Regions from separate parts of the Salinicola sp. LHM genome, predicted to be linked through region 3. Evidence: predicted binding sites of a transcription regulator. Region 3 holds the regulator's gene; each other region holds the start of a gene.

The links. Region 3 encodes sigma-54, which starts transcription at its own class of promoters, with help from an activator protein. Its sites were predicted from a motif close to TGGCACNNNNNTTGCTNT; they were not measured.
Region 1: R5R73_RS18180 (NCS1 family nucleobase:cation symporter-1) is a predicted target of sigma-54. The motif match lies at 2,707-2,724, and genes of this name have one in related genera.
Region 2: R5R73_RS05955 (HAD-IIB family hydrolase) is a predicted target of sigma-54. The motif match lies at 2,001-2,018, and genes of this name have one in related genera.
Region 4: urtA (urea ABC transporter substrate-binding protein) is a predicted target of sigma-54. The motif match lies at 2,485-2,502, and genes of this name have one in related genera.

The regions. Positions count from the first base shown of each region.
Region 1 covers NZ_CP140261.1:3,984,926-3,989,829, forward strand. Annotated here, with positions in the region: gene R5R73_RS18165 (RidA family protein) at 1-114, shown strand, start outside; gene R5R73_RS18170 (sodium:solute symporter family protein) at 304-1,794, shown strand; gene R5R73_RS18175 (ureidoglycolate lyase) at 1,872-2,354, opposite strand; gene R5R73_RS18180 (NCS1 family nucleobase:cation symporter-1) at 2,773-4,212, shown strand; gene R5R73_RS18185 (4-hydroxyproline epimerase) at 4,467-4,904, shown strand, end outside.
Region 2 covers NZ_CP140261.1:1,250,821-1,255,724, forward strand. Annotated here, with positions in the region: gene R5R73_RS05945 (2-dehydro-3-deoxy-6-phosphogalactonate aldolase) at 224-910, shown strand; gene R5R73_RS05950 (2-dehydro-3-deoxygalactonokinase) at 907-1,887, shown strand; gene R5R73_RS05955 (HAD-IIB family hydrolase) at 2,092-2,961, shown strand; gene R5R73_RS05960 (glycosyl transferase) at 3,025-4,245, shown strand; gene R5R73_RS05965 (sugar phosphorylase) at 4,357-4,904, opposite strand, start outside.
Region 3 covers NZ_CP140261.1:1,646,614-1,651,517, forward strand. Annotated here, with positions in the region: gene rapZ (RNase adapter RapZ) at 1-262, opposite strand, end outside; gene ptsN (PTS IIA-like nitrogen regulatory protein PtsN) at 265-747, opposite strand; gene hpf (ribosome hibernation-promoting factor, HPF/YfiA family) at 757-1,065, opposite strand; gene R5R73_RS07665 (RNA polymerase factor sigma-54) at 1,197-2,630, opposite strand; gene lptB (LPS export ABC transporter ATP-binding protein) at 2,780-3,505, opposite strand; gene lptA (lipopolysaccharide transport periplasmic protein LptA) at 3,606-4,148, opposite strand; gene lptC (LPS export ABC transporter periplasmic protein LptC) at 4,145-4,771, opposite strand.
Region 4 covers NZ_CP140261.1:2,740,034-2,744,937, forward strand. Annotated here, with positions in the region: gene urtB (urea ABC transporter permease subunit UrtB) at 1-986, opposite strand, end outside; gene urtA (urea ABC transporter substrate-binding protein) at 1,079-2,392, opposite strand; gene R5R73_RS12560 (acyl-CoA dehydrogenase C-terminal domain-containing protein) at 2,883-4,682, opposite strand.

The sequences.
Region 1 (4,904 bases), 1.9 Mb from region 3:
TTCAAGGAAGTGTTCGGCGACCATCCGCCGGCGCGGATCTGCAGCGTTCAGGACCTGGTGGTGGACTGCAAAGTCGAAGTGGACATCAAGTGCTATCGCGCCGACAGGGCCTGATACGTGCCTGCGCGTACGCATCGCTCGAAAGATGATCGAATGCGTTGACGAGACGCTTTGAAACATCTGTAAGAAAGGTGGTCGCGCCCCGGCAAGGGCGCGACCGGCAGCATAAAACCCTATGGACCAGGTTGTTTAACACTGCTCCGGTCGCGGCAACGACCGGAACGACAATTATAAGAGGTCAATATGAACAGTCACGTTTTCCTCGGGGCCTTCATCGCCTACGTGCTCGTCATGATCGCGTTCGGATGGTGGGTGTCCCGCAACAGTCGCAGCAACGGCGACGATTTCCTGCTGGGCGGACGTAGCGTCCCGATCTTTCTTACCATCGGCACGACGGTAGCGACCATGGTCGGCACCGGTTCCAGCATGGGCGCGGTCGGGGTCGGCTATGCCAACGGCTGGGCCGGTGCGCTCTACGGCATCGGCGGTTCCATCGGCGTGCTGCTGCTGGCGTTCTGGTTCGCCCCGGTGCGCCGCTTGCGCTTCATGACCATGAGCGAGGAACTTTCCTACTACGTCGGCGCCAATCGCTGGGTGCGCAATATCGTTGCCGTGCTGATCTATATCGCCTGCATCGGCTGGCTGGGCGCGCACATTCTCGGCGGCGGGCTCTACCTCTCGTGGATGGCGGGAATCGACCTGACCACCGCGCGCATCCTGGTGGCGCTGGGCTTCGGTGTCTATTGCGTGATCGGCGGCTACATGGCGGTGATCTGGACCGATACCGTGCAGGCGGTGGTGCTGTTCGTCGGCTTCATCGTGATGGCGATCATCGCGCTGTTCGAGGTCGGCGGTTTCTCCGGTCTCGGCGCCAACATGGACATCGCGGCCACCAGTTTCCTGGGCATCGACAAGATCGGCCTGGTGCCAGCCATCTCGCTCGCCGCGGTCATTGCCGTCGGTGTGCTGGCGACGCCCTCCTACCGCCAGCGAATCTACTCCGGCAACTCGGTCGGCTCGGTGCGCAAGTCGTTCGTGATCACCGGCATCCTCTATCTGTTCTTCTCGATCATCCCGGCGATCATCGGCATGGCGACTCACGCCCTGAATCCCGGACTCGACAACAGCAACTTCGCCTTCCCGTTTTTGGCGACGGAAATCCTGCCGCTGTGGCTGGGCCTGCTGCTGCTGGTCGCGGGGCTGTCGGCGACCATGTCCAGCGCGAGTTCGGATGCCATTGCCGGCGTGTCGATCCTGCTGCGCGACGTCTACGTGCTGTTCACCGGCCATACGCCGTCGGCACGCAAGGTCGTGGGCCTGTCGCGGCTGGCGCTGGTCGCCACCATCGGCCTGGCGCTGCTGTTCGCGCTGACCTCCAACAACGTCATCAGCTACATCACCAGCATGATCGCGACCGTGATGGCGGGGATGTTCGTCTGTGGCGTGCTGGGGCGCTTCTGGCCGCGCTACAACTGGCAGGGCGCCATCGCCACGCTGATCGCCGCGTCCGCGACCTCGCTGGCGGTGATCAATGTGGACAGCTGGACGGCGTTCTGGGGCAACCCCAGCATTCCGGCGGTGCTGGTCGCGCTGGTCGTGGGCGTCGTCGTCAGCCTGGTCACGCCGGCCTCCAAAGTGCCCCCGGAGCAGGCGCTCAAGATCATCGATGACGAACGCGAGCGCATGGAGCTGGAGGAAGACCCGGCGACGGCCGTCAGCGGCAAGACCGCCTGAGCCAACTGCAAATGATGCTTTCGATGCCCCGCACTAGCGGGGCATCGTCGTTCTCGACTCGCGCCCGCTGATCCACTCTAGACCACCACCCGGATTGCCATCGGCCGCTCGTCGAGATTGTCGGCCCCAGCGCGGTCAACGACGAGGAACTCGCCTTCCCGTTCCAGCACCGAATGGATCGCGTGCCAGGTGCCGGCCCGGTAGTTGACGCCCTGGCGGCCGTCGGTGACGAAGGCGCGGATCTCGTCCGGGTCGATGTCGTCTCCCGGCGGCGCCACGACGACGACGAAGCGCTCTTCGTGCAGCGGCATGAACGCCTGACTGCCCAGCGGATGACGTTCGAGCAGTTCCAGCTCCAGCGGCAGCGTGACCGGCTGGCTGACGAACACGCTGATCAGCGGCCGCGAAGGGGCGCCCAGGATCTCCACCCGGGCCAGATCGTGATGGCGCTGCGTGCGCCCGCCGTTGATCGGGAATGACTCGCTGACACGTGCGTCGATCACCTCGCCGAACGGCGCGAAAGCCTCCGGCGTCAGCTTCTGGGCCTTCAATTCCAGCATGACTCTCTCCCCTTGGTGCTTCGTTTCAATCTAGCTTCGTTCCAATCTAGCTTCGTTCCAATCTAGCTTCGCTTCAATCTAGCGCTTTATCGTATACAAAACGAAACCGTTTTTCTTTTCTGCACTCGTATGGTGCATTCAGCCATCCAAGCGCACATCGATTGTGCGTTTCCAGCCCGATTGGGTCCGAAAGCTTGCTCGCCGCACTCGGTTCATGAACCGGCGCAAGGTTTGGCCGGAACCATGCCATGCGCTGGTCTTTGGGTTAAAAGTTTGAGCGCTGGCGTCTTTTCCAGAAGCGACCCCTTCCCATATCGTTTGCGACTCTCTCTTCTCGTTGTGATGACGGATATGGCACGCATCTTGTATACAAAAACAGGAACCACAATCACAAACCACCCTGCGGAGGGCATCCGCCATGCCACAGCAACCGCACCACTCGCCCCACCAGTACAGCGACCGGCTCTATAACGCCGATCTCGCGCCAACCAGGCAGAACTGGAACTGGTACAACATCCTCGCCTTCTGGCTTTCCGACGTGCACAGCGTCGGCGGCTACGTGGTCGCCGCCAGCCTGTTCGCCCTGGGCCTGGCCGGCTGGCAGGTGCTGATCTCGCTGTTGATCGGTATCTGCATCGTGCAGATCTTCGCTAACCTGATGGCAAGACCGAGTCAGAAAGCCGCGGTGCCGTTCCCGGTGATCTGCCGGCTCTCGTTCGGCGTGCTGGGAGCGAACATCCCGGCGATGATCCGCGGCCTGATCGCCGTGGTGTGGTACGGCATTCAGACCTATCTGGCCTCCAACGCCCTGACCATCGTGATCCTGCGCCTGTTCCCCGACATGGAATCGCTGGCCGGCCCCAGCTTTCTCGGCCTCTCCTATCTGGGCTGGATCAGCTTCATGCTGCTGTGGTGTCTGCAGGCGATCGTGTTCTGGCGCGGCATGGATTCGATCCGGCGCTTCATCGACTGGAGCGGCCCGGCGGTCTATCTGGTGATGTTCGCCCTGGCCGCCTGGCTGGTGTGGCAGGCGGGCTGGTCCAACATCAGCTTTACCTTGAGCGACATCCAGCTCTCACCTAGCGAGCAGCTGTGGCAGATGGTGATCGCCGCCGCCATCGTCGCCGGCTATTTTGCCGGCCCGACGCTCAACTTCGGCGATTTCACCCGCTATGCGCGCACCTTCGACGACGTCAAGCGGGGCAACTTCTGGGGCCTGCCAGTCAATTTCCTGGTGTTCTCGGCGACCACGGTGATGATGGTGTCGGCGACACTGCCGGTGTTCGGCGAGATGATCGACGATCCGATCGAAACGGTTTCCCGCCTCGACAATACCTTCGTCGCCGTGCTGGGCGCCGCGACCTTCGTTACCACCACCATCGGCATCAATATCGTCGCCAACTTCGTCGCGCCGGCGTTCGACTTCTCCAACATGGCGCCCAGCAAGATCAGCTTCCGTACCGGCGGCTTCATCGCCGCTGTCGGCTCGATCTTTCTGACCCCGTGGAATCTGTTCAGCAATCCGGAGATCATCCATTACACCGTCGATCTGCTCGCGGCGGCCATCGGCCCGCTCTACGGCATCCTGATCATGGACTACTACCGCATCCGCCGGGGCGAGATCGATGTCGACGCCCTGTTCAGCGTCGATCCCAACGGCCCCTACTGGTATCGCAACGGCTTCAATCCGGCCGCGGTGAAGGCGGTGGTCGCTGCATCGTTGATCGGCATCGTGATCAACTTCCTGCCGCTGGGCGACCTGGGGCACTTCTCGGTCTTCATCGGCGGCGCACTCGGCGCGACTTTCTATGCCATGGCGATGCGACGCGCGACGGTCGCAGCGGCCGTCGCCTCGTAAGCGCCCGCTCTGTCTGCTGAACGCCTCGCGCGTTCTCTCCCGTTGCCGGCACTCTCCAGTGCCGGTTTTTTGATCGCCGTCACTGTGCGGCGTCAAAAATCGCTCCGACAATTTTTTGTTTCATCCCTCATTTCTCGCGCGGTACGCTTCCCATCGCGCTGTGAAGATTGTATAAAATCTACAATATTCGCGACATTTCTCGTCGCGACGCCTTCCCATGTCTTGCGGGGCCACCCGGATCGGAGGAAATACGCATGAAGCGCATCCATGTCATCGATTCCCACACCGGAGGAGAGCCGACACGCCTGGTCATGTCCGGCTTCCCGACGCTGCCCGGCGACACTCTCGTCGAGAAGCGCGATGCGCTGAGGGAATCCCACGATCACTGGCGGCGCGCCTGCCTGCTCGAACCGCGGGGCAACGATGTCCTGGTCGGGGCGCTCTACTGCGAGCCCGTCACGCCGGGCGCGACCTGCGGCGTGATCTTCTTCAACAACACCGGCTATCTCGGCATGTGCGGTCACGGCACGATCGGCCTGGTGGCGTCGCTGCATCATCTCGGGATGATCCAGCCCGGCGATCACCGGATCGACACCACCGTCGGCCCGGTCAGCGCCACGCTGCACGAAGACGGCGCGGTGACGGTGCGCAACGTGCCGGCCTACCGCCATCGCCAGCGCGTGCCGGTGGAG
Region 2 (4,904 bases), 400 kb from region 3:
AACTCCTCACATATACCCCATATGCTCCGGGTTCTGTGCGCCGGGCGCCTTGCGCTTCAGCTCGCTCGGCTGGCTCTCGAGCGCACCGTACTTGGCGCTCAGCCGTCTTCGCTCGCCGACGCAGAGCACCCAGAAATGCGCGGCTTGGCTGGCGCCAGAGCGTTCAGTGTTATGGGCTACGCTCGATCATGCGATTTAGACCGGCCGAAACGAGGAGAGAGAAATGAACGAGACACGCAAGTTCGCCCTGGAATCGGCGCTGCGCGAGCGGCCGCTGGTCGCCATTCTGCGCGGGATCACGCCGGAGGAGATCGATGCGGTGTTCGATGCGCTGGTGGCGTCGGGCTTCAAGCTGATCGAGATTCCGCTCAATTCGCCGCGGGCGTGGGACAGCATCGCTGCCGTGGCCAAGCGCTGCCCGGACGACGTGGTGATCGGCGCCGGCACGGTGCTGGATCCGGTTCATGCCGAGCGGCTGGCATCGCTCGAGGCGCCGCTGCTGATCACGCCCAACACCGACCCGGCGGTGATCCGGGCCGGCGTCGAGCACGGCCTGGCGCCGATGATCGGCTGCATGACGCCGAGCGAGGCGCTGGCGGCGGCGAAGGCGGGGGCGACGGCGCTCAAGCTGTTCCCGGCGGCGGATCTGGGGACGGGCTATTTCAAGTCCATCAACGCGATCCTGCCCAAGGGCTTGCCGGTGCTGGCGGTCGGCGGTATCGACAAGAGCAACATGAGCGAGTGGCATGCCCATGGCGTGGCCGGCTTCGGCTTCGGCAGCAATCTCTACAAGCCGGGGCGCAGCGCCGACGAGGTGGGACGGATTGCGGCTGAACTGGTCGAAGAGTGGCAGCGGCTGAGCGAGGTTGCCCACTATGCCGAGCAGCAGGAACGCGAGGCCGATGCATGAGCGGCGAGATCCCTGATCGTCTGATCGTCATCGACTGGGGCACCAGCAATTTCCGGGCGTTTCTGGTCGATACGGCCAGCGGCGAGGTGCTGGACAGCCGGCGTTCGGCCTCCGGCCTGCGCGCGCTGAGCCAGAGCGAGTTTCCGCATTACTGCGCCTCGCAGACCGACGACTGGCGGCAGGGCGGCGGCGCGGCTTCGGGCGCTGAAGGTGCGGCTTCGGGCGCTGAGGGCGCGGCTTCGGGCGCTGAAACAGTCCCGATCTATCTGGCCGGGATGGTGGGTTCGGCGCGGGGCTGGTTCGAGGCGCCGCAACTGGAACTGCCGGCCACGGCCGCCGACCTGGCGGACAACGTGGTCGCCGCGCCCGGGCTCGATAATGTCTGGATCGTGCCGGGCGTCAAGCAGGTGACGCCAGAGCACGTCGACGTGATGCGCGGCGAAGAGGTCCAGGCGTTCGGCGCGCTGGCGCTTGCGGGTATCGACAGCGGGGACTGCTGCCTGCCGGGCACCCACAGCAAGTGGGCGCGGCTCGACGGCGGCCGGATGACCGAGTTCACCACGGTGATGACCGGCGAGCTCTACCATGCCGTGCGCTTCCATACCTTGCCGGGGGAGCCGGCCCGCGACGAGGCGCCGTTCGACGAGTCGGCGTTCCGGCTGGGCGTTTCCCGGGCGGGTTGTCCCGGCGGCGTGATGCATGCGCTGTTCGAGGCGCGCAGCCGGCATCTCTATGCCGGGCTCGAAGCGGGGCAGGTGGGCAGCTTCCTCTCCGGCGTGCTGATCGGGGAAGAGGTACACGCCATGCGACAGGCTCGCCCCGGGCTCGATACCGTACGGCTGGTCGGCGCCGATTCGCTGCGCGAGAGCTATACCCTCGCGCTGGAAGCGGCCGGCATCCGTGTCGAGGCAGTCGACAGCGACCGGGCCACGCTGGCCGGGGTCATGGCAGTGGCTGCACGCCACGCCGGACGATAACGGCGCGCCCGTACGCGACAGCGCACCGCGATGGTGCATAGCTGCGCGTTCCGGCACCACGAAAGCGATGACGACGGCCCGGGATATTCACGAATATCCCGGGCCGTCGTGTTTGGCATGATCCGTGCTACCTTCACCTATACGTCTGCTGACAAGCAGCCGATCGCGTACGACATGACGAGGTGAAGCGATGCGGGTGATGCCATGACACAGCCGGCCCTGAACAAACCGCCCCTGCTGGTGTTTACCGATCTCGATGGGTCGCTGCTGGATCACGACACCTACGACTGGCAGCCGGCCTCGGCCTGGCTCTCGCGCCTGGAGCAGCAGGCGATTCCGGTCATTCCCACCACCAGCAAGACGCGCGCCGAACTGTTGGCGCTACGCCAGGAGCTGGGGCTCGAACATACGCCTTTCATCGCCGAGAACGGTGCCGTCATCGGGCTCCCGCCTTCCTGGCAGCACGCGCGGCTGGATCGCGATCCTGCCTCGCCGGATGGCCTGGTGGTCAAGACGCCGAGCATGGACGTCGACTATATCCGACGGCGCCTGGACGTGGTCCGTGAACGCCACGGCCTGAATTTTCGGCGCATGGGCGAGATGGATCTGGCCGAGGTGCAGGCGCTGACCGGGCTCAGCGCCGCCGGCGCCGAACAGGCGATGACGCGAGAAGGCAGCGAGCCGCTGGTGTGGGAAGACGACGACGCCAAACTGCAGGCATTGCACGAGACACTGCGTGTCGACGGCCTGCGCCTGACCCGCGGCGGGCGCTTCTGGCACGTGATGGGCGCGGTCGACAAGGGGCAGGCGTCGGACTGGCTGGTGGCGCGCTTCGAGGCGTTGCGCGGCTATCGCCCGCGGACGATCGGTCTGGGGGATGGCCCCAACGATCTGGCGCTGCTGGCAGCCACCGACATGGCGGTCGTCATCGCCGCCAGTCACGGCCAACCGATGCCGCTGGAAGGCTCGCAGATCTATCGGACCAAGGCCCAGGGGCCAACGGGCTGGTCGGAAGGTGTCTCTCATTGGCTAACCCGGGAGCTGGGGTGGGCCGACAACGATCCCGACGATTGATGGATAATCCCGATAACCGGCGTCAAGGACTGACGCCAGCCGACAACAGGATGAGGGTGTCTCATGAGTGATTTCTATCAGAACGGTATCGTTACCAATTTCCACAACCTCACCCGCCGCTCGGTGGAGGCACTGGAAACCGATCTCAAGCAGTTCTCGCGCAGCCGGCCGATGGGGTTGATCCTGCCGTCGCTGTATTCGGAGCTGGAAGGGCCGGCGCTTTCGCATATCGTCGACGAGCTGTGCAAGGTGCCTTATCTCAGCGAGATCGTCATCGGGCTGGATCGCGCCGATCGCGAGCAGTTTCTGAAGGCACGCGAGTTCTTTTCCCGCCTGCCGCAGCACCACCGCATCCTGTGGAACGATGGCCCGCGTCTTCAGGCCCTGCATCAGGAGCTGGCCCAGGAGAATCTGGCCCCCCAGGAGCCGGGTAAAGGCTGTAACGTCTGGTACTGCTCCGGTTATGTGCGCGCGTCCGGCAAGGCCGAGTCGGTTGCGCTGCATGACTGCGATATCGTGACCTACGATCGCGGGCTGCTGGCCCGGTTGATCTATCCGGTGGCCAATCCGCGTTTTCACTACGAGTTCTGCAAGGGTTACTACTCGCGGATTGCTTCCGGCAAGCTCAACGGCCGCGTGGCGCGGTTGATGGTCACGCCGCTAATCCGGGCGTTCAAGATGATCTACGGGCCGCTGCCTTACCTGGACTATCTCGACAGCTTCCGTTATCCGATCTCCGGTGAGTTCTCGATGCGGGCCGACGTGCTCGATGGCATTCGCATTCCCAGCGACTGGGGGCTGGAAATCGGCGTGCTTTCCGAGGTGCATCGCAACTTCTCGACCAAGCGGCTGTGCCAGGTCGATATCGCCGATGCCTACGATCACAAGCATCAGCCGGTGTCGGAAGACGATCCGTCGGGTGGTCTGAACCGCATGAGCATGGATATCGCCAAGGCGATGTACCGCAAGCTGGCGACACTCGGCGTGGAGATGAGCGTCGAGAGCTTCCGCACCGTCAAGGCGACCTACTATCGCGTGGCGCTGGATCTGATCGAGGCCTACGATCACGACGCGGCGATGAACGGGCTCAAGCTCGACCGCCACAGCGAGGAGGCAGCGGTGGAGCTGTTCGCCGACAACATCATGCAGGCCGGCGCTGCGTTCTTCGAATCACCCCGCGACAAGCCGTTCATCCCCAGCTGGAACCGGGTGCAGGCCGCCATTCCCGACCTGCAGGACCGGCTCTACGAGGCGGTGGAGTTGGATAACAGCGGCGACGTGTAGGCGCCGCTGCCGCCGACCGAACGGCAGCCCGGGCGGGCGGTGCCATCGTTTCGATTCACCGCCCGCGTCGGGTCTGTTGCCGTTTCCTTCACGACCGCGCCCCGATACGCGTCAGGGCTGCACCAGCCACAGGCTGCGGTAGGGGCGCAGGATATCGCGTTCTTCCGGATGCGGGTTCCAGCGCTTGCCATCCTTGAGCACGTCGTACCATTCGCCCTCGCAGAGCTCGGCGATCTCCAGCGGCTGGCGCTTGTCGCTGATGTTGTAGATCGCCAGCAGGCGCCGCCCGTTGGCCAGCGGACCGCGCTCGATGGCAAAGATGCCGGGCGGGGTATCGAGCACGCGCTGGGTGGCTTCGGGATGAAAGCAGGGCTCGTTGGCACGGATATTGAGCCGCCGCTTGAGCGAGGTGAACGCCTCGCGGGTCGGCGTGCTGCGGCTGTCGATGAGCTCGTCCAGTTCCTCCTTGGGCCAGCGGCGGCGATTGATCGAACGCAGCTTGCCGCTGCGTTCGACGCCGCCGTGGTCGTTGAGCGTCGCGGTCAGGCTGTGAATATAGACCCCGGGAATGCCTTGCAGCGCCAGCATCAGGTTCTGGCTGCACAGGAAGCGTTCGACTTGCCAGGCATCGGCGCCTCGGCGGGTGCCCTTCATGGCGT
Region 3 (4,904 bases):
AGACGACCTGCGTGTCGATCCCGCGTTCACGGACTGCGTTCAACAGCACCGGGAACCGCTCGAGCGCTTCCGGCAGATTGCGCGCATCGATACTGACCGCCACGTTGGGGCGCGTGGGCGGGGCGCTGCGCAGTTCGTCGATCAGTGGCGCCAGCAGGTTGGCCGGGAGGTTGTCGATGGCATAGTAGCCCAGATCTTCCAGCGCCTGCAGGGCGATCGATTTTCCCGAACCGGAGCGACCACTGATGATGACGAGTTGCATCTCTAGTAGCCGTTATCGCTGGGACGGTAATGACGAATGGCATCGATCAGAGCGTCGTGCAGCGCCTGCTGCGTGCTTGCCTGGCGCAGCTGTTGCCTGACGCTGCTCTGATTCATGATGCTGGCGACCTCGGCCAGTAGCGAAAGATGGGTGTCATCCGCTTCCTCCGGTACCAGCAGCACGAATACCAGATCCACCGGCTCGCCATCGATCGCGTCGAAGTCGATGGCGTCCTTCAGGCGCATGAACCCCGCGATCGGCCCCTTGCAGTGAGGGCTGCGTGCATGGGGGATGGCAACGCCGTTGCCGATCCCCGTGCTGCCGAGACGCTCACGGCCGATCAGGCGGCTGAAGACTTCCTGGCTGTCCAGGCTGGGTGTGTTTTGGGCAATGAAGGTGCTGAAGAATTCCAGCAGACGTTTTTTGCTGCCCCCCGTGACCCCGTAAAGGGTACGTTCGGGGGGCAGAATGCTTTCCAGTGTCATCATCAGGCGTTAACGGGCGCCGGCGCCTTGGGCGCGGGCTTGTGCCTTCTCTTTGTGTTTGACCAGTTGACGGTCGAGTTTGTCGGCCAGTGAATCGATGGCGGCATACATGTCGGTATCGCTGGCTTCGGCGTGCAGATCGCCGCCTGCGGCATGCAGGGTACAGGCTGCCTGTTGGCGCTCCTTCTCGACACTCAGGGTGACCTGAACATTGGTGATATTGTCGTAGTGACGCTCCAAACGAACGAGTTTTTCTCCGACATAGTCCCGGAGGGCATCGGTCAGCTCGACATGATGGCCGGTAACGTTCACTTGCATGACACACTCCTGTTGCGGCAGATGGCACTTTTGATTGTAACCCTTTTCAGGTCACTGCAAAGGCATCGTGATCGATATCGTCCGGTTTGGCGAGCCCTGGATCGATTTTGCCTCGCCGTACAGTCGGGACGTCAGGAAAGGCGCTTGCGTTCACTGGACGAGGGAATGCCCATGGCCTCCCGATATTTGGCCACGGTGCGTCTGGCAACGCAGATATCGGACTGGGCGAGCAATTCGACCAATTTGCTGTCCGAGAGCGGCTTTCTGGGGGGCTCTTCGCCAATGAACTTCTTGATCCGGGCGCGAATCGCCGTGCTCGAATAGCTGTCGCCTTCCCCGCGATGACCGCCGACCTGGCTCGAGAAGAAGTACTTGAGCTCGAACACGCCGCGAGGCGTGTGGATGTACTTCTGGGTCGTGACACGGGAAATCGTCGACTCGTGCATGTCGACGCTGCCGGCGATGTCGGCCAGTATCAGCGGCTTCATGGCCTCTTCGCCGCGCTCGAGGAAATCGACCTGGCGCGACATGATCTCCCGGCCAACACGCAGCAGCGTGTCGTTGCGGCTCGAAAGGCTCTTGAGCAGCCAGCGGGCCTCTTGCAGATGCTGGCGCAGGAAGGTGTTGTCGTCACTCTTGTCGGCGCGCTTGATCAGGGCCGCGTAGTCAGGCTGGATGCGCAGACGTGGCAGCGCCTCGGCGTTGAGCTCGATGCGCCAGCCGTCGGGGGAGGGCGTGGCGACGAGGTCGGGAATCACGTAGTCGTCGCGGCTGGTATCGAAGCGTTGCCCAGGGCGTGGTTCGAGCGTGCGGATCATCGCGATGACGCTGTCGAGTTCGTCGTCCTCGAGCCGCAGTCGGCGTTTGAGCAGTCGCCGATCGTTGCCGGCCAGGGCCTCGAGAAACTGGCGCACCAGGCGTTTGGCTTGTGGCAGCAGCGGGGTTTCCGTGTCCAGCGTACCGAGCTGGAGCAGCAGGCATTCGCGCAGGTCGCGGGCGCCGACGCCGGTGGGGTCGAACTGCTGCAGGCGCATCAGCATGTGTTCGAGGTCCGCCGTGGTCACGCGATCGTCGCGCTGGGTGCGGAGGCTGAGGGCCAGTTCGTCGAGAGAGCCGGTGAAGTAGCCATCGTCATTGATCGCGTCGATCAGACATTCGCCCAGCTCGCGCTCGCGGTCGTCGAAATCGCCCATCGCCATCTGCCACAAAAGATGGTCGTGCAGGCTGGTGGCAGCGGCGTTGCGGTCGAAATCCGGCGCCTCTTCGCTGCCACTGCTGCTGCCCAGCGATCCAGCGGTGGCGTCCTGGTAGGTGTCGCTCCAGTCGCTGTCGAGCGCCAGCTCTTCGGGAATGTCGCTGGGCCAGTCGTCTTCCGGCGCTTCCGAGGTCTCCTGCTCCGAGTACTGCTCTTCCAGCTCCAGCATCGGGTTGGATTCGAGCGCTTGTTGAATCTCCTGGCACAGGTCGAGCGTCGACAGCTGCAGCAGTTGAATCGCCTGCTGAAGCTGAGGCGTCATGGTCAACTGCGTGCCGACTCTGAGTTGCAGCGAAGGCTTCATGGACATGGCGAAACGGACGTCATAATCAACGAGGGAATAGCCACGTTACTGATTGATCTGACGACATGCAACGATTTATGCAAGAAACATGCCATCCAAGGCGGCTCAGGCAAGGCTGGCCGCCGGAAAGAAACAGGATAGGGCGGGAAGTCGGATTATAACCGGAATTCGTGACCAAGATAGACGTCGCGAACTCGCTGGTTGTCGAGGATGGCATCCGGGCGGCCCTCGGCGATGATCTGTCCGTCGCCGACGATGTAGGCGTTGTCGCAGATGTCCAGCGTTTCGCGCACGTTGTGATCGGTGATGAGAACGCCGATCTCCCGATCGCGGAGCTGGCGGATGATGCTCTTGATATCGCCGACCGAGATCGGGTCGACGCCGGCGAAGGGTTCGTCGAGCAGGACGAAGGCCGGCTCCGTGGCCAGCGCGCGTGCGATCTCGACGCGCCGGCGTTCGCCGCCGGACAGGCTCATGCCGAGGTTGTCGCGAATATGGTCGACGTGAAAATCGGCGAGCAGCCGCTCGAGCTGTTCGCGTCGTCCGGCTCGGTCCAGATCCTTGCGCGTCTCGAGAATGGCCATGATGTTGTCGGCGACACTCAGTTTGCGAAAGATCGAGGCTTCCTGCGGCAGATAACCGATCCCGGCTCGCGCCCGGTCATGCATCGGTGCACGGCTGAGGTCGTGGTCATCGATATGAACGCTGCCGGCATCGGACTTGACCAGGCCGACGATCATGTAGAAGGAGGTGGTCTTGCCTGCGCCGTTGGGGCCGAGCAGGCCGACGATGCTGCCCTGGCGCAGGGTCAGACTGAAATCGTGGACGACGCGACGTCCCTTGTAGCTCTTGGCCAGATTGGCGGCCGTTAGCGTTTTCATGGATGCGATCCTTGTGGCGACGCGGCGCAGAGCGATTCAGGCCCGGTGAGCGTGGTCGGGAGCAGAGCCCGAATCTTCTCTGGAATCATGACTGGAATGACTATTGGGACGACTGTTCGGAAGCGTTGCGCGGCGTAAGTGTCATGCGAACGCGACCGTCGCCACTGCCGTCGCCGTCCTGGCTGGAACGAGCCTGGACGCGGCGCGAGTCGAGATAGTATTCGACGTAGGCGCCATCGAAGGTGTCGCCGGCCTGATGCAGTTCGGCGTTGCCGACCAGTTCCACGCGGCGCTCGGCGGCATGATAGATGACGGTATCGCCCCAGCCCTTGACGATCGCTTCGTCGGGGGCCGGCCGCTGTTCGAGATAGGCGCGCTCGCCACCGCCGCCCTTGGCTGTGACCTGGCTGACCTGGCCGTCGTCGGCTCGCTGGATGTCCACGCGTGCGGCCTTCAGTTTCATGCTGCCTTGTTGCATGTCGACATTGCCGGTGTAGACGGCAGTGCCCTGGCGGTCGTCGAGCTCGAACTGATCGGCGGCGATCTCGATCGGCGCGCTGGCATCGCTTTCCAGTGCCATGGTCGGAAGGCTGGTGAAGCCCAGCGCGGTAAGCACCAGGAGTTGGCCGAGTTCTCGCCTCATGATCCTTGATCCTCAGATTGCTGTGACTGGGATTGCTGTGATTGGGGTTGCTGTGGCAGGTGCCCCCGCACGTTGTCGGTCAGGCGCATACGGTCTTCGTTGATCCAGGCATCGAAGCGATCACCACGCATGCGCTGGTCATGCTGACGCAACACGGCGGGCGTGTCACTCCAGGCATGGGCTTCGCGATTATCGTAATGCAGTGTCTGCGTTTCCAGGCTCCACGCCTGCTCCGGTTGTATCAGGCGCGCATTGCCCTCCAGGGTCAACTGCTCGCCGCTGCGATCCATTACCCCCGTGTCGCTGGTCACCTGCCACTGGCGCTGCTCGTCGTCGATGAGGTAGCCGTGGGGTGTCTCGGTACGAATGACATCGTCGGCGGGCGTGTGTGCCAGCCGCGGCGTATCCAGGCGTTGATAGGCGCGCCCCTGAGCATCGAAGCGCGTCATGCTGGCCTCTTCGAGGTAGTAGTCGGGCTCGCCAGTCATGTTGCTGGTTGCGGACTCCTGCTGGTTTTCTCCACGCTGATCCAGATAGGTCAGCCCGCCACCCAGAATCAGCAGTAGTGCCAACAGGCCGAGGCGTCTCCACCAGGGTGACTGAAATCCGGCTGTCTTGGCCACGGTTGCTCCTTGTCTTGAACGAAAGCCTTGATCGAACTGGCGTTGATGAATATGGGCTCTGGCGGCTCGAGCCGCATCGTTATTCCGGTGCTGGATTCCGGTGTTGGAAACGACATGGCCATTTCATTGAGAC
Region 4 (4,904 bases), 1.1 Mb from region 3:
CCGAACGCACCGGCAACCAGGAAGCCGCCGGGAATGGCCAGCGCCAGCGCCAGTCCCGGCTGCCCCGGTAGTGCCTGCTGGATCATCCAGGTGGTATAGGCGCCGATCATGATCAGCTCGCCATGGGCCATGTTGATCACGCCCATGACGCCAAAGGTGATCGCCAGACCGATCGCCGCCAGCACCAGAATCGAACCGGCACTGAGGCCGAAGAACAGCGTCTGTGCACGGTCGTACCAGGCGCGCTTGCTCTCGATGCCGCCAAGGACCGACTGCGCCTCGGCGGCGAGCTCGGAATCACCGGCGGCGATCGGGGTCAACGTGTTGCGCACCCGCGTATCGAGATTGCCGCGCAGGGTGTCGAGCGCGTCGATATCGCCTTGCTGGACATCGTAGAGCGCCAGCGCGACATCGAGCTGGCCGCGAACGGATTGGCTCTCCTCGTCGTCGCGCATGGCGCGAACGCTATCGGCGTTGTCGGCCGTGACTTCGCCGATCATACGCCCGGCGGCCGCCAGCCGAGAAGCCTCGTCGCCGGCGCTCAGGGAGAGCGAGGCCAGCAGCCCCTGGATACGGGTGCGCAGATCGTTGTTGATCTTGAACGCCTCGACCGTGCGTCGTGTGCCGGTACCGGCGTCCTCGAACGTGATGGCATCGATGATCGGCCACTCGCGGCCGCTGTCATCGGTGATGATGTAGAAACGCTCGCCGCGACGCTCCTTGCCCAGGCGGCCGTCGAGCAGTGCCTGCAGCCAGCGCGTCTTCTGCTCGGCGCCGCTCTCGGCGATCGCCTGGGCGGCGTCGCCCTTGGCCTGGAAGCTGCGCGTGTCGAGCGCTTCCAGCAGCGCTCGGGCCTGCGCATCACTGACAGCGGCCGCCGCCGTCTGGCTGACGGAAAGGCCCCATGCCATCAGCAGGCACAGCAGCACGGAATGCATCAGCAGGCGCGTCAGACAACGGCCTGCCAAGTGTTGAGTCTTGATCATGTTCGTTCCTCGACACCGCCCTTTCGGTGCGGTGTCCGCCCCAGGTTCTGCTCGATGCCGCCGGCGCCCGTTCGAGCGCCGGCGGCCTGGCTTCATTCGGCGCCCGGGCCGTCTTCGCAGGTCATCGACTCGACGTCGAGCTTGCCGCAGCGCAGCGGTGCTCTCCAGTCGCTGATCAGGTTCTTGGAGTCCGGCAGGTAGTCCGACCAGGCATCGCCGGCAACCGTCGTCGGCGTCTGCCAGACCACGCTGAACTGCCCATCGTCCTGGATCTCGCCGATCATCACCGGCTTGGTGATGTGGTGGTTGGGCATCATGGTGGAAGCGCCGCCCGAGAGATTGGGCACGGTCACGCCGATGATCGAATCCTTGACCGCGTCGACATCAGTGGTCCCGGCCTTCTTGACTGCCTGGGCCCACATGTTGAAGCCGATGTAATGCGCCTCCATCGGATCGTTGGTCACCGCTTCGTCATTGCCGGTGTAGGCGACCCAGTCGTCGATGAAGTCATAGTTGGCGTCGCTGTCGACGCTCATGAAGTAGTTCCACGCCGCCATGTGCCCGACCAGCGGTGCGGTATCGATACCGGTCAGCTCCTGCTCGCCCACCGAGAACGCGACAACGGGAATGTCGCCCGCCGAAATGCCCTGGTTGGCGAGTTCGTTGTAGAACGGCACGTTGGCATCGCCGTTGATGGTCGAGACGACGGCGGTCTTCTTGCCCTGGCTGCCGAAATCTTTGACCTGCGAGACGATCGACTGCCAGTCGCTGAAACCGAACGGCGTGTAGTTGATCATGATGTCGTCGCCGGCGACGCCGTTGGCCTTGAGATAGGCTTCGAGAATCTTGTTGGTGGTGCGCGGGTAGACGTAATCGGTGCCCAGCAGCGCCCAACGCTCGACGCCCTGGCTCATCAGGTAGTCGACGGCCGGGATCGCCTGCTGATTGGGCGCGGCGCCGGTGTAGAAGATATTCTCCGAGGACTCCTCGCCTTCGTACTGCACCGGGTAGAACAGCAGCCCGTTGAGCTCCTCGACCACCGGCAGCACCGCCTTGCGAGAGGCCGAGGTCCAGTTGCCGAAGATGACGTCGACGCGATCGTCGCCGGTCAGCATGTCGCGAGCCTGTTCGGCGTAGAGCGACCAGTCCGATGCCGGGTCCATCACCACCGGCTCTAGCTGGCGACCGAGCAGACCGCCGGCGTCGTTCTGCTTGTCGATCAGCATCAGCATTTCGTCCTTGAGCGTCGACTCGCTGATGGCCATGGTGCCTGAAAGCGAATGCAGAATGCCGACACGGATCGGGCCTTCGTCCTGCGCCTGGGCAAGGGCGACGTTACCGAAGCCGGCAAGGCCCAGCGTCAGCCCGGAAGTGGCAATCAACTTGCGAAGGGAGGTTGTTGTCATCGGATTCTCCTGGTCGTGGTCATGACCCTTGGTGATCGGCCTGGCGATCATGGATATTCGCGCACCAGGCGCGGCTATCGATCCGAGAACCCTATGCATTTTCCGTGCCTTGATCGTCTTCCTCGCCATTCTTGTATACAAAAAAGAGAGAAAAGCGCGGTAAATTCCATCAATGGGCAAGAATTTGGTGCAAACAAAATTCCCTGGGCACCACAGGATTGTCGTTAATGGTGCATGAACCGCCGATGCCGCGCGGTCGCCGCACCATTTTTGAACAAAAAGACAGCGCCATCATGGCTGGCGCTTCATGAGAGTGCATGAACAACCCGGCAGGCCGCCGAGGTCGGCTCGAAACGTTCTCGAACCGACACGGCGATAAGAAACGAAGAGGCGATAAGAAACGAAGAGGCGACGCCCGATGCGCGCCGCATGGCCCAGGAGTCGATGGGACTGGGGCCCGACGGGGCCGAGACAATCGGCAGAGGCAGAATTAGAACAGGTGCCGATCCAGTGCCATCAACCCTTCCGGGCCGGCAGCGATCTGACGCTCCAGAGACTCGCTCCGCGGCAGCTGGCGCTCCAGGAAGTGCCGCCCCACGACCAGCTTCGCCTGGTAGAAGTCTTTCCCGGCCGGGCCGTTTCCGGACAGACCGCGATTTGCCGCGCGGGCGGCCTTGAACCACATCCAGGCATAGAGAGCGTGGCCCAGCAGATGCAGGTAATCGTGGGCCGCCGCCCCCGCGGCAGCCGGTTCCTTCCCGGCGGCCTCGATCAACGTGGCACTGACCCGCTCGAGCCTTTCCAGTTCACGCATCGCCGCCTCCCGGAACGGCCGCAGCGCCGGCTCGATATCATCGCCGCCGCCGAGGTCTTCCCGCACCCGCTCGACGAGGCGCTTCACGTATGCTCCCCGATTGCGCGTCAACTTGCGCCCGACCAGATCCATCGCCTGGATGCCGTTGGTGCCTTCGTAGATCATCGCGATACGGGCATCGCGCACGTACTGTTCCGCGCCCCATTCGACGCAGTAGCCATTGCCGCCATAGAGCTGCTGCGCCTCCACCGTGGCCGCGAAGCCGCGATCGGTGAGGAACGCCTTGGCTACCGGGGTCAATAACGCAACCAGGTCCGCCGACGCGTCACGCACCTCAGCATCGGGATGGTACTTGGCCCGGTCGAGCTCGCTTGCCACGAACGCCGCGAACAGTCGGCCTCCTTCATTCCAGGCGCGGGCGTCGAGCGCCATGCGTCGCACGTCGGGGTGGACGAGAATCGGATCGGCAGTCTGGTCCGGCTCGGCAGCGCCGCCGGGCGCCCGACTCTGGCGCCGCTCGCGGGCGAACGCCATCGCGCCCTGATAGGCGACGTCGCCCAACCCCAGCCCCTGGAGTCCGATCGAGAGCCGCTCGTAGTTCATCATGGTGAACATGGTCGCCAGCCCTTGGTGCGGCTCGCCGATCAGGATGCCTCTGGCCTCTTCGAAATGCATGACACAGGTGGCGCTGCCCTTGATCCCCATCTTGTGCTCGAGCCCACCGCAAACCACACCGTTGGGCTCGCCGAGCGAGCCATCTTCGTGTACGCGACGCTTGGGCACCAGGAACAGCGAGATACCCTTGGCACCTGCCGGCGCATCCGGCAACTTGGCCAGTACCAGGTGCACGATATTCTCGGTCAGGTCATGCTCGCCGCCGGTGATCCAGATCTTGCTGCCGGTGATGGCATAGCCGCCGCTGCCATCGGGCACGGCGCGAGTCTTGATGAGCCCCAGGTCGGTGCCGCAGTGCGGCTCGGTCAGACACATGGTGCCCAGCCACTCTCCGGCATAGAGCCGCGGCAGATAGAGCGCCTTGGTGGCCTCGTCGGCGTAGGCATCGAGCAGCAGTCCGGCGCCGTTGTTGAGCGCCAGATAGAGCGCGAAGCTCGCGTTGCTGGCATAGAGCATTTCGTCGAAAGCCTGGGTCAGCAGCTTCGGCAGACCCTGCCCGCCATGGTCGGGATTGCCTCCCAGTCCGCACCAGCCGCCTCGTGCCAGTTCGAGAAAGGCCTCTCTGAACCCGGCCGGCGTCCTTACCTTGCCGCCTTCGAAAAGGCACCCTTCGGCGTCGCCGCGCTGGTTGAGCGGAAACAGCTCGGCCTCGACGAGGCGCCCGGCCTCTTCGAGGATGGCATCGGCGAGTTCGGCGTTGAGTTCGGCGGTGGACGGCATCGCCTGCCATTCCTGCTCGGCATGGAACACTTCGTCGCGAACGAAGCGCATGTCTTCGAGCGGTGCACGATAATCGGCCATTGGAACTCTCCCGGCGGGCTTCAAACATTCGTTTCAATATGGCCATGACTATAAGGGAGAAGAGCGGCGGCCTTCACTCTGACCTTGGTCTAGACCTTGCCTGAAAAGCGCCTGCGCTTATCGGCTTCCCATACTGCATCCGGCCTTCCCTCCCGTGCCGAACGCTGCCATTGGCGACGTCTTTCACCGTATCTGCGGCAGGAAGCGCTAAGATTACTTCGA